2 regions of the Priestia sp. YIM B13491 genome follow, and region 1 is predicted to be linked to the other one. Evidence: riboswitches for the same ligand, from Rfam matches in the RefSeq annotation. Region 1 holds a riboswitch; the other holds the start of a gene.
The links. Region 1 has a riboswitch for cyclic di-AMP ahead of ACFX4E_RS04315 (dicarboxylate/amino acid:cation symporter). Riboswitches for the same ligand answer to the same signal wherever they lie in the genome.

Region 1 (9,197 bases):
ACAAACTATCTTCTTGAAGCAAATTAGAGAGATACTCTTCTTCGTAGAGGGGAGTAGGATACACTGTGAAGATTTGACGATAGAGCTGAGAAAGTTGTTTAGCGTCAGATGAAATGGCTCGGCGCATGATCAGTTGATTTGATAAAGGAGAATAATCAGATGTCGGCAAATTCAAAACATCTTGAAGCAGCTCTGTTTCTTTTAACGTCTCCCCGCTGTCTCGGCGGGATTGAGACGTATAGTAGCATAAAAGATACGCGTCGCTTCCGTTAAAATAGTAGGGAACAGTTGCTTCTAAAGAAAGTCCCAATCTCATCCAGTCCAACAGATGTTCAGCACGTGCTTTTATAATCCACTTTTCGTACGTTGCCTTATCAATTTCTTTATATATATAGCTGTAAATATCGTTCACATTTCCCCGGTAATCATCTATTCTCAGACGTTCGTTATATTCATCTAAAAAAAGATTCATAGCAAAGGTTGGTTGACAAATATTTTCTTGTTTCGCCATTTGTTTGTATCCTCTCCCTTTTTAGCTTAGTCCGCAATACTGCACCAGTCTGCTACCGTGAGAGCAATAATTTCTGCTGCGTCAAGCATCGTTTGAATACAAATATACTCATTCGGAAAGTGGGCCACTTCTGTTACTCCCGGTCCAAACACAACTGTTGGAATATCCCCTACTTGTGACAGTATCCCTCCGTCGGTTCCCCAAGGAGATGCTTCAATGATCGGCTGATTCTGTTTCACTTGATAAAAAGAGGACGAAAGAGAGGTCATAAGCGGATGCTCTAATTCAATTTCACCGGGAAGCCAGTGGGCCCCAAACCATTCCAAGTCGACAGGATGCTCAGCAAACCACTCATCACACTGAGGCAGAAGTTCAAGCCAGGATTTCATTTCTGCTCTGACATTTTTCATTTTCTCATGCGGAGCAACTCCTATCCTGCCTTCTAATATTACTTGATCAGCGACTGAAGAAGGCCACGTTCCTCCTTGTATATTTCCGATATTGATCGGCACGGGAATGGGAATTTTATTATAGAGCGGATCGGTAATTCGACTGTTTCTCTCTTTTTCAAGCCCCTCAATATGTTTAAGCACCACAGCTGCTTTTTCAATCGCACTCACGCCTTCATACCGAGTACCTCCATGTGCTGCTACTCCATGCACGGTGACTCGAAACCACATGGAGCCTTGCTGTTTAGGGAAGATCTTCATGTTGGTTGGTTCTGGAATAATGGCACCATCTGCTTTGTACCCTCTAAGTACACAGGAAAGTGTTCCTGCACCTCCGCTTTCCTCTTCTACTACGCTTTGAAAAATAACATCTCCTTTTAGTGAAATATCTAGCTCTTTCAACGCTTGAATAGCTAAAAGTAATGACACATTTCCTCCTTTCATATCCGTTGCTCCGCGTCCATATAAGTTTCCATCTTTTACAACAGCCGTATAAGGGTCTTCCGTCCACTGTGAAAGATCTCCGGGTGGTACTACATCAATGTGCCCATTCAAAATAATGGATTTCCCTCCACCTTTCCCTTTTAACACGCCTACCACATTCGGACTATCTCGAAAAGTAGAACGGTTGGAGGCAAAAGCTTCATGGCTGCGAAGTATTTTTTCATCCGGTTCCCATATATCAATATCTAACTGCAGCTGTCGAAGGCGTTCAATGACAATTGCCTGCGCATGCTTTTCAGAACCTTGTACGCTTGCTTCTTCTACGAAACGCTTGAGTAAACGCACTGCACTTTGACGATGCTCTGTCATCCAGTTATGAATAGATTGCTGTATGTTCATGTAATGGTCCTCCTTATGGTATCGTAATCAATTGATCACTCAGGCGAACTGTCGCTTCTGTTGAACTCAAAATATCCTCTACGGTATAAGGAGACATTAACTCTGTTAGAAGAAGCGCATCTTTTTCTACTTTAAAAACCGCCCGATCTGTAATAACTAATCCCACGCAGCCCGAAGCAGTCAGAGGTAAAGAGCACGTCTTAACCAGCTTCGGTTCTCCTGTCTTGCTCGTATGATTCATTAGCACAATGACTTTTTTCGCTTTTTGAGCTAATTCCATCGCTCCTCCCATCCCAGGAACTCGCCTACCTGGCACAATCCAATTAGCTAAATCCCCTTTTTCACTCACTTCTAACGCGCCAAGAATGGTCATATCGACGTATCCTTTTCGAATCATCGCGAAGGCTGTAGCACTATCACAGTATGAAGCCCCTTGAACGGTAGTTGTTGGATAGCCTGCTGCATTGCAGACATTCTCATCTTCTTCACCCAAAGGAGGCGAAGATCCTAACCCTAAAATTCCGTTTTCAGCATGAAACATCACATGAACAGCGCTTGGTACATAATTAGGAATAAGAGAAGGAATGCCAATCCCTAAATTAACAATCATGCCGTTTTTGATTTCAGCCGCAGCACGTTTTGCAATACGATGACGAATATCTATTCCCAAACCCATTTCCAATTCACTCCTTTTGAAGGGACAATATAATCCACAAATACACCTGACGTCATCACGTTCTCTGGGTCAATGTCCCCAAGAGGAACGATTTCATCCACTTCAGCAATAGTGATACGACCTGCCATAGCCATTAATGGATTAGTGTTTCGAGCGCTTTTATCATAAAGCAAGTTGCCGAATGGATCTGCTTTTTTTGCATATACAAAAGCTACATCGGCTGTGAGTGGTTTTTCAACTAAAAATGTCTTGCCGTCTACTTCCACTTTTTCTTTTCCAAATTGAATAATGTCATTTTCAATTCCTACATCAATCAGTACTCCTCCGAGTCCAACTCCTCCCGCTCGAATCCGTTCAGCAAGCGTTCCTTGAGGAGAAAACTCAACTTTCAGCTTTTCTTCTGTCATCAGCGTTCCAGCCACTGGGTTCGATCCAATATGAGAAGCGATCAGCTTTTGAATTCTTCCTTGGCTTACCAATTTTCCCGCACCAATATGAGGAAAGCCTGAATCATTACATATCAATGTAAAATTTGATTTTCCGCTTTCAATAAGACCGTCAATGAGAGAAGGCGGGCTGCCTACTCCTCCAAACCCTCCTATCATCAGCGTAGCAGCATGATCCACGTATTCGATCGCTTGTTCCACAGTTGTAATCTTTTGAAATGAGTTTTCGACCTTTGTCACTCATTCCACCTCATTTCCCTGTTTTTCATTTTGCACTTCATGCAATGTTTTCGAAAGCAGATCGACCGCTTCATCAAGTTGACGATGAGTAATCGTAAATGGTGGCGCAATAATAATACCGTCTCCCTCGACTCCGTCTGTTCCTGCTTGCGAAGGATAAAGGAGAAGACCATTTTTTTGGGCTTTACTTATTACGCGCGCCGTCATATTTTCAGAGGATGAAAAAGGCTCCTTCGTTTTTGGATTTTGCACAAGCTCAAGACCAACTAATAAGCCTTTACCACGTATGTCCCCAATGATAGGGTAAAGAAGCTGAAGTTTCTTCAATTTCCCTACTAAATAGTCTCCTTTCAGCGCTGCTTCTTGAACAAGATCATGCTTTTCAATATAGCTTAAAACAGCTATCCCTACAGCGGATGACAGCGGATTAGCGCTTAGCGTATGTCCGCTCATAATTAATTTGGATCCGTTCATAATAGGTTCAATCGTTTTGCTGCTAGCTAACGTAACGGCTATTGGTGTATATCCTGCTCCCACTCCTTTTCCAAGCGTCATAATGTCTGGTTTAACTCCCCAGTGCTCATATGCAAACATCACGCCTGTACGCCCAACTCCCGTCATGACTTCATCCGCAATCCATAACACATCATATTTATCACAAATTTCTCTTATCACTTCATAATAGCCAGGAGGAGGTGTAAGGGCTGCTCCGGCTGCTCCTACAATGGGCTCGGTAATAAAAGCAGCAATATGTTCAGGGCCGGTTCGTTTGATAACTGTTTCCAATTCGTGTGCACAAGCAAGATTACAGGATGGATAGGTTTGATGAAACGGACATCGATAGCAATAAGGAGGCGAAACCGAAGGATAATCTTCAAGCAAAGACGAAAAGCGTTTTCGTCTTCCAACGTGCCCTGACATAGACAGAGCTCCTATTGTAATACCGTGATAGCTCATCCAGCGTGACAAAACCTTTGTTTTGGTTGGCTTTCCTTGCTCTTGAAAATGCTGAATTGCCGTTTTCATAGCCGTTTCAGTCGCTTCTGTCCCGCTGTTAACAAAAAAGCTCCACTGGAAATGATTGCTGCTTAATTCACATAGTTTCTTAGCTAAGGCTTCTGTTGGATCACTTGTAAACTGCGACCGATATACAAACGCAACTTTCTGTGCCTGATCGGTCATCGCATCAATAATTTCTTTTACGCCGTGTCCGATACTTGCTGTAACTGCCCCCGACGAAGCATCTATGTACCTTTTTCCATCTTGGTCGTACAAATAAATTCCTTTTCCATATGAAATAACTGGGTAGTCGTCGTCGAGCAGCGGCTTTATTACATGAGTTTTATTCATTTCCGCACTCTCCTTTCAAACATACACTCTTATTAAACTGTATGCTGAAACGAAGAGTTTCTTGCCAATAAAAAAAGCCCTAGCATATAGCTAGAGCTTTTACGCTTATTAAGCTGATTGCGTTACAGATTTATCGATACGCTTTGCTTCTGACTCAGCCACAATAACGGCACACGCAGCGTCTCCCGTAATATTTACAGATGTACGAAGCATGTCAAGCAAGCGATCAATTCCAATAATCAATCCGATACCTGCTACAGGCAAGCCAACCGAACTCAATACCATTGCTAGCATAATGAGACCAACTCCCGGCACACCTGCTGTACCAATACTAGCAAGCACCGCTGTCAATACAACCGTCACAAGAGCACCCAGCGACAGGTCAACGCCGTATACTTGTGCAATAAAAATAGTCGCTACACCTTGCATAATTGCCGTCCCGTCCATGTTAATGGTAGCACCTAACGGCTGAACAAAACTGCTGATGGACTCCGGGACACGAAGGTTTTTTTGAGCCACATTCATTGAAATCGGAAGCGTTGCATTACTGCTTGATGTACTGAATCCAACTGTCATCGCAGGAGCAAAACCTTTAAAAAATTCAATAGGGTTACGTCTCGCCATAAGAGCGACTGATCCTCCATATGTTACAATCGAATGGATAAACAGTGCGAGCACGACTACAATCATGTACAGCCCCATCGCTTTAATTGCCTCCCAGCCTTGACTTCCAACCGCGGTTGCAAGAAGTCCAAATGTTCCGTAAGGAGCAAACTTCATCACTAGATTTACAAGATACATCATCAATTCATTGCCTTGCTCAAGTAAATTGTAAAGCCCTTTTGTTTTATTTCCAAGCATCGTAATACCAAAACCGATAAAGATAGAGAAAACGATAAGTTGAAGCATATTCCCTTCAGCCATCGCTTGGATTGGGTTGACTGGAATCATATTTAAGAATGTCTCTCCAACCGGCGGTGCTTTTTCGGCTTCAAAAGAAGCGTTTTTTGTATCAAAAGATCCAAACGTACCCGGTTTAATTGCATACGCTAAAATTAAACCAATAATAATAGCAACGGTTGTTGTAACTAGGAAGTAGGAAACTGTTTTAGCCCCGATTCTTCCTAGTTTTTTAGGATCTCCTAAACCTGCTACACCTAACGTGATAGAGAAAAACACAATTGGTACAACAAGCATTTTAATTAAGCTTAAGAAAATTTGGCCAAGCGGTGTAAACAAGTACTTGTCCAGCGGAGCAAAAGCACTTGGAGCAAAAGCATTGATCAACACTCCCACAACAGCACCAGCAATTAGCGCGATAATAATCTTTGTCGATAGCTTCATAGATTTACCTCCCGTAAATAAATTATATTAGAATGATTCTAACTACCATACTTATTTTACCATGCATTGAGAGCGATAACACTCAAAATATACAATATATTAAAAATTTTCAGATTAATAGTTTAGGAATATTTTTATCTATACAAAAAACCATGAGAATATCATGGTTTCATAGACCTGTTATTCCCTCACTGAATGCTTACGGAGTTAGCTGTCGGATTCGGGTACGTGAGTTACCCTACTTGATTTATTCAAGATTCACCCCAAGTACACTACGCACAAATATGGGTCCCCCGTTCTCTTATAAAACAAAAGAGATTAAGCAAATAATTTTCTTTAATATTTTTGCATGATAATAATTCTTACTTTAATTAAAATTCATTTTATATGTTTCTGTCAAGTTTTTATTCAAAAATAATGCAGGGTTTTATCATAAAAAGTTGAGCATTGTTATATTTTAAAATATTTACATCATATTTCAATAAACCACAAACAGTTATTTAACAAGACTTAAAATCTAATAGATAAAAAATTAATTCAAAAAATAGTTTGTAAAGTGAACTTTCTTTTCATTAAATTACATTCATAAATTTGCATAATTATTCTAACATCCGCGTACTTTACTGCTTTCATAAATATTTTACTCAACAAAAAAATAACTCTTTCCAACTGTTGATTTTATCCTTGTATTGCTTGATATAAATTCTCTAAAATTTTACTGAATTTGTTGATAGAAATAAATGGACATTGTCAATTCGCCTTATTCTATTTAATTCTGCTCACGATAGAAATATGGATCCCCTAATACCTTTTAAAAAAGGAGCGAGTAATTATCATATAAAACTATCGGAGTTGGAGGGGTATAAGTTCTTTACTTTTTACTTATTCGCTTTCGTTATTTAACACATATAAAAAAAGAGGCCGTGACGGCCTCTTTTTTTATACAGTAACAGGTTCAGAACTTGCTTTGCGATTCTTTAATTTTTCAACAATGTCACGCGCTACCCACACACCGCACGCACTTGCCTGCGCAAGTCCTCGCGTAATACCAGCTCCGTCTCCTCCCACGTATAAACCGGAAATTTCAGTTTCAAACTTATCATTTAACTTCGGACGGGCTGAGTAAAATTTCGCTTCCACACCGTAAAACAGCGTATGTTCAGATGCTAACCCAGGCGTTACATGATCCAGTGCTTCTGTCATTTCAATTAAGCTTTTCATCGTATTGTAAGGAAGCACTAAGCCTAAGTCACCCGGTACAGCTTCTTTTAACGTTGGTTCTAAAAAGCCCTCTTTAATTCGAGTCGCTGTTGAACGACGGCCCTTTAAAATATCTCCATACTTTTGAACAACTAAGCCCCCGTTTGACAGCATATTAGCTAATCTTGATACTTCGTGCGCATATTCGTTCGGCTGATCAAATGGATCCGAAAATTTATGAGAAACAAGCAGCGCAAAGTTCGTATTTTGACTTCCAAGCTTCGGATCTTTGTATGCGTGTCCATTTGCTAACATAATACCTGAATGATTCTCTACTACCACATGTCCTGAAGGATTGCTGCAAAACGTTCTAACTCTTGTACCTACGGACGTATTGTAAATGAATTTCCCTTCGTACAAGTGCTTGTTGATTTCTTCCATAACAACGTTGGATGTTTCTACTCGAACGCCGATGTCCACTTGATTGTTAATCATTTTTAAACGACGTTTTTTTAGTAAGTCGCTCATCCACTTCGAGCCGTCTCGACCTGGTGAAACCACCACTTTATCAGCCGTAATTCTTTCACCATTTTTCAATTCAATACCGCGCACGATATGCTGACCATCTTCTTTTTCTGTTATTAAATCGGCTACTTCCGTTTTATACTGCATATCAATTTTTTCTTTTAAGTATTCATAAATGCTTTTTAAAATTTCTAAATTTTGCTCTGTTCCTAAATGACGCACTTGGGCACGCAATAGCTTTAATCCTGCTGCGTATCCGCGTTTTTCAATTTCACGAACTTTATCAGTTAACGGATCCGTAATCGTATCGGTTGCTCCGTGTTTTAAATTAATTTCATCCACGTATTTAATTAAATCTACCACCTGTGATTCAGACAGATAATCCGTCATCCAGCCTCCAAATTCACTTGTGATATTAAATTTTCCATCTGAATATGCGCCGGCTCCACCGAAACCATTTGTGATAGAACAAGCAGGCAAACAGCCAGCAAACTCTTTTTTGCCAACCGCAGGCGGACATTTTTCAATTTTTTTCTGAAGAATCGGACAATTACGTTGATAGATATCGTGTCCTTTATCGATTAATAAAATAGTTGCTTCCGGTAATTTTAACGTTAACTCATAGCAAGTAAAAATCCCAGCGGGTCCTGCCCCTACCACAATAACATCATAATTTGAGTTCATTGTACATTCTCCCATCATCTTTTTTCTTCGGGTAAAAGATAAAAGTTATTGACCGAATTTTCTTTTTTTTATTATCATTCGGTTATTTTCTAGCCATTTGATAATATATCAAAAACAAACCCTTTAGTCAACAATATACACGAACATTAAAATAAAAAAATAAAAAAACATTCGCTTTTATTTCGATCAAATAAAAACCAGTGAACGAATAGCAAGCGCTATGAAATGTTCACTGGTTCTTTAATATACGGAAGAGCAATTTCTACTTTTGTTCCTACTCCTACTTTACTCGCAAATGAAATATGCCCTTGATGCTGTTCGATTATTCGGTAGCTAATCATTAACCCTAGCCCCGTTCCTGTTTGTTTCGTAGAATAAAACGGTTCACCTAGCCGGGCTAAAGATTGCTCATCAATTCCACAGCCTTCATCCTCGATAATGACCATGCCGTATTCATTTCTTTTCTCAACGGTGACTTTAACTGTACCTTTGCTCATTGACTCAAGCGCATTTTGAATTAAATTAATAAAAACTTGTTTAAGCGCATTTTCTTCACAAAAGATTGTAATCTCATCACTAATTTCATTAATAATACGACAGTTTTTATAATTGGCGTGTGTATCTAATAGTAATGTCACGTGACGGATGATTTGATTGAGACTTTTTGGGTGGTATGAATTTTCAATTTTAGGCTTGGCCAGCGTTAAAAATTCTTGAATAATGGATTCGACGCGATTCAATTCTTCAAGCATAATATCATTGTATTCTTCATTATACTGTTTTGATGCTTTTAACAGCTGAATAAACCCTTTAATCGCCGTCATTGGATTACGAATTTCATGTGCTACTCCTGCCGCTAACTTGCTCACCATTGTAAGCTTTTCAGATTTGCTTGCCATTTCATCATATTTTTTTCGATCCGTTACGTC
Region 2 (9,197 bases), 130 kb from region 1:
GGATCGCTCGTTACACCGCTGTTGATTTACGTGCAACAGCTAGAAGTAACTACACACTGAAAACCTACGTTTGCCATACCAATAAAAAAATCCGAACGAGTTGGATTCTCCATCAAGAATCTCAATTCATCGTTCGGATTTTTCTTCACCTAAACTACTTTTGTCCCAGTCTCTTTTTTAATTTGTAATAACGTCTCCGTCTTCATCATCGCCGGCATCGTCTTCACCAGGATCTTTTTCTAATGAGACCACTTTCTTTTCTTCATCCCATTTCACTTTGTAGCCAAGTGATTTGGCTACTTTGATAACTGATAAATACGAGTGATGATTTGGTTTATACAGCTTTAAGTCACTCGAATCAATGACGCCTAAGCCTAACAGCAGGCGATCCGACTGAACGTAAGGCTTTCCATCAATCAGCTTCACTTGCTTATCAGTAAATGGATAAACGGCACGGTTGACTTCAACTGTAAACTCTCCTTTTTTCTCTTCTTTAATTGGTTTTGGCTGTTTGGATACATATTTAATTGCGTCTACTCCTAGTACCGTGCCTTGGCGCGTATTATCAGCGCCTCCGTACATTTTCCCCGTTTCATAGTCATAGATAACCGCTTGAACGTTTCCAATGTGCTCAGGCTTTTCTTCAAACGCATGTCCTTTGGCCATCATTTCAAGAATTGTATCTTGGCTAAAGCCAGGTTCCCATCTTACGGTTGGGTAGCCGCCTGAATAAATACGAGGTGTTAAAATCGCTTTTTGAATCGGCATCTTATGGTCAATAACATTCATAATCGTTTCTGCTACAGACGCAATGATGGTGGGGCCTCCCGGTGAACCAATTGCCATAAACGGCTTTCCGTCTTTTAACAGGATCGTTGGAGACATGCTGCTTCGAGGACGTTTTTTAGGCTCAACCTCGTTCACGCCTCCCGGAGTGGCATCGAAATCCGTCATTTCATTGTTGAGCATAAATCCGTAGTCAGGAACCATAATTCCTGAACCAAAAACTTGTTCAATGGTAGTCGTGTAAGAAACCATGTTTCCCCATTTGTCTACAACAGAGAAATGAGTCGTTTGGCCGATTGGATTTTCTTCCTTTACTGTTGCTTTATTTGGATTTTCTTTTCCTTCATATTTCCAAGGGTCTCCTTCTTTGACATTAGGCGTTGCTTTGTTTGGATTAATTAATTTACGACGTTCTTTAATATAATCTTCATCTAACAGTCCTTTTTTCGGCACTTCGTAAAAGTCTTCATCTGCCATATACGCCGCGCGGTCCGCGAAAGCTAAGTGCATCGCTTCCGTTAAATGCTGCAAATACTGAGGCGTATTGGAACCCATTTTTTCTACATCATAACCTTCCATTAGCTTTAGAATCTGCTGCACGGTTAATCCGCCGGAGCTAGGAGGAGCTGCACTAACCACATCGTAGCCTCGGTAAGTTGTTTTGACCGGCTCACGTTCTTTTACAACGTAATTTTTCAAATCATCCATGGTCATGCTTCCATCGCGTTTTTGAACTTCTTTAACAAGCGCTTTTCCAATTTCTCCTTTATAAAGAGCGTCTGATCCTTCTTTTTGAATAAGCTTTAATGTTTTAGCAAGATCGGCCTGAATAAGCTTATCTCCTTCTTTTAACGGCTTGCCATTCGGCACAAATACATTACCGGCCGTTTGGTATCTTTCAAGCTTGTCTACATTTTCATCAATGTACTGAGCCATCGACCAATTTACTTTGATTCCTTGTTCTGCTTGAGTAATAGCTGGTTTAATAACATCTGATAAGTCCATTGTTCCATAATCTTTAAGGGCTGTTTCTACTCCTTTTAGCGTACCAGGAACTCCAACTGCCTTTCCTGTTATGTGACGCTTACTGAAAGGGATGACTTTTCCTTTTGAATCTAAAAACAGCTTAGGCGTGACATCAGCTGGTGCCATTTCACGGCTGTCTAACATCGTAATTTTATCTTTCTTTTTTTCATAAATCATCATAAAGCCGCCGCCGCCGATACCTGACATCATCGGTTCCACAACGTTTAGAGATAATTGAATGGCAGCTGCCGCATCTACAGCGTTTCCGCCTTCAGCTAAAACTTTCCTTCCCGCTTCAGCAGCCAGTGGGTGAGATGCCGCTACAATTCCTTGTGTAGCACCTCGTTTCATTGAATGGTCGACACCCGGAACTTCAGCAGCAGCTGGTGTGACAACTAAACTTAAACTAAATAATGCAATAACCAACATCTTCATAACCTTCATCTGGGTCTCCTCCTTCAAATACATTATTTCACATCGTCTGAAACGATGGATTTCACAAAGAATAAATTGGCTTATTATGATATTTTTTACATATATGTATAAATAAAAAGCAAAGTAAATCAGACCTTTGCTTTTTTAGTTAATTGCATGTTTACCTTTTTCTCTATTCATTTACAATTATCTATATTTTCCAACAATTTATCCATAGGCTGATAGTTTCTTACTATTTTTGGAATTATGTAGACTGAACGCTCTAATAATGTAGAAAATCTAGCAGTTAAGAAGTCGTTGGACTTACATGCATTTCTTAAAATTTTTATAAATATTCTTATTATTATATAAAAAGCAATTCTTTATGAAAATCAGCATATGTTTCCTCAAAACCAAAAATAAAACAGGACTTTTGATTCACCGTCCTGTTTGCAGCATGTCTTCGACTTTTTTAATATCTCCGTGAGTAGGATTGATTTCCCGGGCATAGGCGATTTGTTCTTTCGCTTTTTCCATTTCTTTTAATTGAATATAGGTTTTGGCGAGTTCGAGCGGCAGCATAATCCCTTCAAAACCAAGATCTTGCGCCCGCTGCAAATAAGACAGCGATTTTTCGTAATTCCCTCCAAACATAAGCGGAGTTTCCCGGTATTTTATTCCTCGAACGAAGTGCGCCAAGCTTGAAGATGGATTTAATGTTAGTGCCTGATGAAGAGCTCGGTCCATTTCTAAATTTAATACCATTTTTTCAAAGATAATTGATTCTTCGATTTGCTTTGCTAAACAAACCGCTAAGTAACAGTACAAATCAGATGCTTGAGGTTTTTTCTTCATTTCTTGTTGAATTTCGCGTTTGACCTCTCTCCACTTTCCCTCTTCTAGCTGATTCATGACGTATTCTACATGTATTCCCACCACTTTGCCCTCCTTTTCCTCTTTATCATAAAGGATTTCTGCACAAATGAAAAAAGTAAGTGTTCTTCATTCTTCTCAAAAGATCGTTACCGTTAAAAAATAGGCAAATTTCTCAATCACTTAACCCAATTAGTACATAGGATATAGAGACTTTTACTAAAGGAGGTTACACATATGGGCGCAAAAGGCGGTTTTGGTTTTTCATTTATCGTTGTTTTATTTATTCTATTAGTAATCGTAGGGTGTTCTTGCTACTACTAATTTCTAGAGGGGATGAACATCATTCATCCTCTTATTTCAAAAAAAAACCATGCTTTCGCATGGCTACATACCGATTAGATGAATGAGTAGAGGAACTCATTGTTCGGCAATATTGAAGAAATTTTTGGTTTTTACTTCCGCCTAGTATGCCCTTTTTGACGGGGGCTATGCGTAAATAAAGTTAACGTTTAAAAGCGAAAGCCAGACGCACCTACAATAACAAGTAAAACAAATAACACAACGATTAACGCAAAATTTTGTTTTCCCACGTACCATCCCTCACTTCCTATTATCTGCTTTTAGTGTATGCAACAGCTTGGCAAAATGTTTAGGACAGGGGTGCGGATTTTTCCAATGAGAAAAACCTTCAAATTCCGCCAAAAAAAGTGAATCATATTTTTGTTTCTTTCGTTATATATAGTAAGAGATTTTTTACTATAAAAAAGGGGGACCTTTAATGCGCCGACATTCCAAATTGCCCATTGTTCTTGTCTTTGCCTTCTTTTTATTCATCGCAACTGTTTTGTGCGTAACCTCTTATATGTCTTGAACGTATAAATAATATAAAAAAATCGCCTTATCGAAGGCGATTTTTCTACCCTAGCATTATATCTTCATTTGGATAACGAACAGCTTCGCGCTTTTGCTTAGATAATGAAAACGCAAGCGTTAATGGCCCCACTTTTCCTAAAAACATGATAAAGATAATAATTACGCGTCCAAAGTACGAAAGTTCAGGAGTTGCTCCCATTGATAAACCTACTGTTCCAAACGCTGAAACAACTTCAAACATAATTTTTACAAACGGAAGGTTTTCCGAAATATTTAACAGGAAAATGGCCCCAAATACAAACATAATTGAAATCATCGTGATGGCTAGTGCCTTAAACACGTGAAGAGGAAGAAGTCGTCTCTTTAACAGCACAATATCTTCCCGGCTTCGTAAAAATGCCCATACAGAAAAAACAATCACCACAAACGTTGTTAGTTTAATACCGCCTCCTGTTGACGCACTTCCTGCACCAATAAACATTAATAAGACCATTAAAAAGACCGTTGCATCATGCAGGTGAGCTAAATCAATTGTATTAAATCCAGCGGTTCTTGTCGTTACTGCTTGAAAATAAGAAGCCCATACTTTGTCTCCTAATGATAAATTTCCGAGCGTATGCGAATTGCTGTACTCTAAGAAAAAAATAAAAAGCATGGCAATCACATTAATCGCAAACGTGCTGATAATCATAATTTTTGAATGCAACGTTAGTTTTTTATACGATTTTTTCACCCACATATCAGCAAGAACGGTAAACCCTAACCCGCCAATGATGAACAAAAAAGAAATCGTTATGTTAATAATAGGATCTCCAACATACTGTACTAAGTTATCAGACAGTAGTCCAAACCCTGCGTTATTAAAAGCTGAAATTGAATGAAACAAGCTAAAGAACAGCCCCTTAGACCATCCGAATTCCGGAACCCAGCGTATCGCTAAAAAAATAAGTGCAATAAACTCAATTAAAAATGAAAAGATAAACAGCCTTTTAACTAGCAGGACAACTCCGCCGACGCTTGTTTGATTTAATGCCTGCTGAACGAGCATACGCTCTTTAAATCCAATTTTTTTACCTAGCATCATAAAAATCAACACGGCAAATGACATAATGCCAAGACCGCCTATTTGAATTAACAGCATAATGATCGTTTGACCGATGACGGTAAAACGCGTACCTGTATCTACGACGGCTAAGCCGGTCACTGTCATAGCGGAAGTAGATGTAAAAAGGGCGTCTACCCATCGGATTGGCTCAGTAGTAGAAAAAGGCATCATCAATAGAAGAGCACCCATAATAATTCCTCCGCCAAAAATGGAGACAAGCAGCTGCGGAGGGGTGAGTTTAATGATTTGTTTTTTCATGAGTTAAACTCCTTCTTCTTCAAAACGGTTCAAATCGCGGTTATGTCCGATAACAATAAGCATATCTCCTTGTTCAATTATTTCATGCGCGGTAGGCGAAATCACCATTTCCCCGTCTTTTCGCTGAAAGCCGATAATGTTGCAGCCGTACTTGGCACGAATGTTTAAATCAAACAGCGTTTTATTATGAAGTTTCTTAGAGGCGACAATTTCGACAATACTATAATCCTTTGATAATTCAATGTAATCAATGATTTTTTCTGACACTACGTGATGAGCAATACGTTTAGCAATATCACGCTCAGGATGAATGACTTTGTCTGCTCCTATTTTCTCCAGCACTTTTTGATGATACATATTCACTGCTTTTACCCATACTTGCTTAACGCCCATATCTTTTAAAAGCATCGTTGCGAGAACGCTTGCTTCGATATCATCCCCAAACGAAATAAGAGCATGATCAACATTGCGAATACCTAGCCCCTTTAAGCTAGCTTCATCAATCGCGTTTGCTTGCACAACATATGTAGCTGAGTTGCTAAATTTATTTACTACCTCCTGATTGCGGTCAATAGCGAGCACATCCACATCCAGATTAGCAAACTCTTCAACCAAACTGCCTCCAAAACGACCTAATCCCAATACAGCAAACTGTTTTTTCATAATGTATTTATTCCTTTCTTCAACTGCTGTGTGTTCTCTTAGCTTATACTTTTTCTAAAAAATTACATCTTTTTCTTAAAAAAAGCGCAAAAAAACACAGGAAGGCTCCTGTGTTTTTTCACACTCTTCCCCCTCAAAACGCTTGCGAAGTTAGCTGTCGGGTTCGGGTTTTAAGAGTAACCCTACCTTTTTAAGGATTCACCCCGAAGCACAATATGTGCGTAAATAATGGGTCCTCCGCTCCGTAATGGATTAAGCGATTTTTATTCAAATGTCTATGATCTATTTTTTAGAATAATCGATTCGATTCATGATACGTTTCACTTCACGAAAGCTATCTTACTCCTGTGAATTTTGTCTGTCAAGATATTTTTAGGGAAGACCTCACTTGCCCTGCAAGCTGCAAAAATCATATAAATCTAAACTGACAATCATTTTGTGAAATTGATCAAATAAATTAATAACAGCTAAAAGCTCTAACAGCTGCGTATCACTGTAAAATTTCTTTAATTGATCCATATCAGCATCGGTCAACTCCCTTGGACGCACTCGGTATACATCAATAAATCGAAACAGCAGTCGATCTTTTTCTTCCAGCTCTTTTTCTCTTAACACTTTTTGATTAAGCGTCTCATCGCCTACATATGACATGCTCATACATGTCTCACAGCCGTTAACACCTGCTAGATAAAGCCTTATTTTTTCCTTAGTCTCTCTCTCTACTATATCGCTGTTCCAAAGCGTGTTGTAAAGTTCATCATACAATCTTTTTACATGCGGAATTAAATTCAATGCTTTTTCAAAATTTGTTCCCTCTTCGTTTGCTAACAAAACTCTTGCCATTTTTTACTCACTCCTTTTTAATTATTATAGTAAGAAAAATGGAAATTTCAGATTACATATAAAACATTTTATCTACTATTACTAATCAAATGAAACGTTAATGAGAAAGAAGGTTTTCAATTGAAAATTGATGAAATTGATTTATCGATTTTGCAGGCGCTGCAGCAAAACAGCCGCCTTTCCTTACGAGAGCTAGGAAAACAAATTAACTTGTCTCCTCCTTCGGTGGCAGAGCGAGTAAGGCAGCTAGAGAGCTTTGGTGTTATAAAAGGGTATACGATTGATATTGATTATGAAAAGCTGCACCTGCCCGTGTCGTGTTTTATTGAAGTAACGATGAAAAACGGCGAGCACGAGCGTTTTAAACGATTTATTTCTCATTATCCCTACGCTTTATTCTGTGAACGCATCGCCGGGCAAGCCTGCTTTATTACAAAGCTTCAGCTTCCTCACCTGCACGTACTCGAACAATTTATTAACGAAATTACACCTTATGCCAAAACGATTTCACACATCGCCCTTTCTCACGTAGAGATGGCTCCTGCGTTATTGAGTCATTTAAAAGATGAAAAGTGATTGAAACGTAACGAAAAAATCCGAACGATTCATCGTTCGGATCTTCTTTCCACTAAACTACTTTTGTCCCAAGCTCTTTTGTTCGTCCAACAGCATAAAAAATAACCCTCCAAAGCTGGAGGGTATAAATTTTCCGAATAATGAAAGTTTTACAACTTCATTTTATCAGGTGCCGACATTTCTGTCTACTTAAAAATGTAAAAGAGCTCTCTATTAATAGAAAGCTCTTTTACCTGCTTGTTTTTTGAAAACAATCAATCTATATAAAAGGGAACTACCTAAGGTTGAACGTCACGTGAAACCTTGGCAGTTCATCCTGGATATAGCGGTTGATATGATTCAAAACAAGTTCTTTCATCATTTCTTCTTTGACTTCTGATTCCGTTTTTTTATCTTTTTGTTTTAAAATAAAAATGTAATAGACTTTACCCATTTTAATGGGCTCACTACTCTCTCCGATGTGCTGTTTTTTTAAAACATCTATAAAAGAGGGAGATAGACTTGAAAGCTTTAGATTACCAGCATTCTCTATTTTGCTGATTGTCTGGACATCAGCATATTTTTTTTGAACGTCTTGAAGGGATATTCCCTTTTGCAGTTCAGCCGCAGCGGCAGAGGCATCATGTAAAGTGGAAAAAGCCAGCTGCGTAAAAGCTACACGCGTTAGATCGTTTTCAATACGTTTATAGTAAGCAGTTAGTTCATCAGACGTAATTTGTTTACGGAAATATTCTTCTAATTTAAACTGATTCGTTAGCTGGTTGGTTACATCACTGGAACGAATATTTAACACTTCATAACCTTGTTTTCTTGTATCCTGGTCATATGAGCGTTTAATTTGCTTCCACATATCCTCGACTTGTTTTTGTACTTTATCGCTTGTCTTTAGATGCGAAATTAAGATTTTTTGCATAACAAGCTGCCGCAATAACTCTTTGCGGTAGCTTGTATCATTTAGCGGAGCATCTGGATTTAAGAACCCTTCAACGGCTAAAAAACGGTTGAATTCAGCTCCTGTCACCTTGCCTCCCTCATACGCTGCCAGTTCTTTGGTAGAAGATAGCTGACTAATTTCTACAGAAGGAAACATCGTGTTTGAATGCTTCCCTCCGCAGCCGGTTAAAAATCCGAACGCTGTTAATACTGCTAGCAGCAGCTTTAACGGTGTTGAACTCATCCATTGTTATCCTGCTGCTCTGAAAGCTTCAGAGAAATAGTTTGTTTTTTTCCATTTCGATACACGTCTAATTTTACCGTGTCTCCTACTTTGCGTTTTGTGTATAGATATTGACGTAAATCACTGGATGTTTTGACTTCATTTCCATCGATGGCAACAATCACGTCTTTTGATTGTAAACCTGCATCAGAAGCAGAAGAGAATGGTTCAACCGTCGTTACGACAACTCCTTCAGACGTATCGCTGGTTAGGCCTAGCTGGTTTTGTTTTGTTGCAGCTGAAAGCTGACCTACATCTTGAAGACCTACCCCCATATATGGACGCGTTATTTTTCCGTTTTTCATCAGCTGTTCAATCGTCGGCTGCACTTCATCACTTGGAAGAGCAAAGCCGATGCCTTCTACATTGTCTTCTGAAATTTTCATACTGTTGATGCCGACTACTTCACCGGAAGAATTGATAAGTGCACCGCCGCTGTTTCCTGGATTAATCGCCGCATCCGTTTGAATTGCATCTACGTTCCAATTTTCTGAAATAGGGACAGAGCGTTTTGCTGCGCTCACAATACCTTGTGTGACCGTACGAGAAAATTGTTCACCA

Region 2: another riboswitch for cyclic di-AMP. It lies ahead of ACFX4E_RS04995 (potassium channel family protein); the one in region 1 lies ahead of ACFX4E_RS04315 (dicarboxylate/amino acid:cation symporter).

Annotation. Positions count from the first base shown of each region.
Region 1 covers NZ_JBHZOR010000001.1:848,504-857,700, reverse strand. Annotated here, with positions in the region: gene ablB (putative beta-lysine N-acetyltransferase) at 1-511, opposite strand, end outside; gene ACFX4E_RS04335 (peptidase) at 538-1,803, opposite strand; gene ACFX4E_RS04330 (3-oxoacid CoA-transferase subunit B) at 1,817-2,479, opposite strand; gene ACFX4E_RS04325 (CoA transferase subunit A) at 2,464-3,165, opposite strand; gene ACFX4E_RS04320 (aspartate aminotransferase family protein) at 3,166-4,515, opposite strand; gene ACFX4E_RS04315 (dicarboxylate/amino acid:cation symporter) at 4,624-5,859, opposite strand; cyclic di-AMP (ydaO/yuaA leader) riboswitch at 6,040-6,194, opposite strand; gene ACFX4E_RS04310 (NAD(P)/FAD-dependent oxidoreductase) at 6,799-8,268, opposite strand; gene ACFX4E_RS04305 (ATP-binding protein) at 8,487-9,197, opposite strand, start outside.
Region 2 covers NZ_JBHZOR010000001.1:975,474-984,670, reverse strand. Annotated here, with positions in the region: gene ggt (gamma-glutamyltransferase) at 178-2,256, opposite strand; gene ACFX4E_RS05015 (tetratricopeptide repeat protein) at 2,665-3,162, opposite strand; gene ACFX4E_RS05010 (YjcZ family sporulation protein) at 3,337-3,423, shown strand; gene ACFX4E_RS05005 (YjcZ family sporulation protein) at 3,612-3,692, opposite strand; gene ACFX4E_RS05000 (TrkH family potassium uptake protein) at 4,019-5,338, opposite strand; gene ACFX4E_RS04995 (potassium channel family protein) at 5,342-6,001, opposite strand; cyclic di-AMP (ydaO/yuaA leader) riboswitch at 6,126-6,270, opposite strand; gene ACFX4E_RS04990 (carboxymuconolactone decarboxylase family protein) at 6,386-6,844, opposite strand; gene ACFX4E_RS04985 (Lrp/AsnC family transcriptional regulator) at 6,965-7,420, shown strand; gene ACFX4E_RS04980 (peptidyl-prolyl cis-trans isomerase) at 7,695-8,597, opposite strand; gene ACFX4E_RS04975 (S1C family serine protease) at 8,594-9,197, opposite strand, start outside.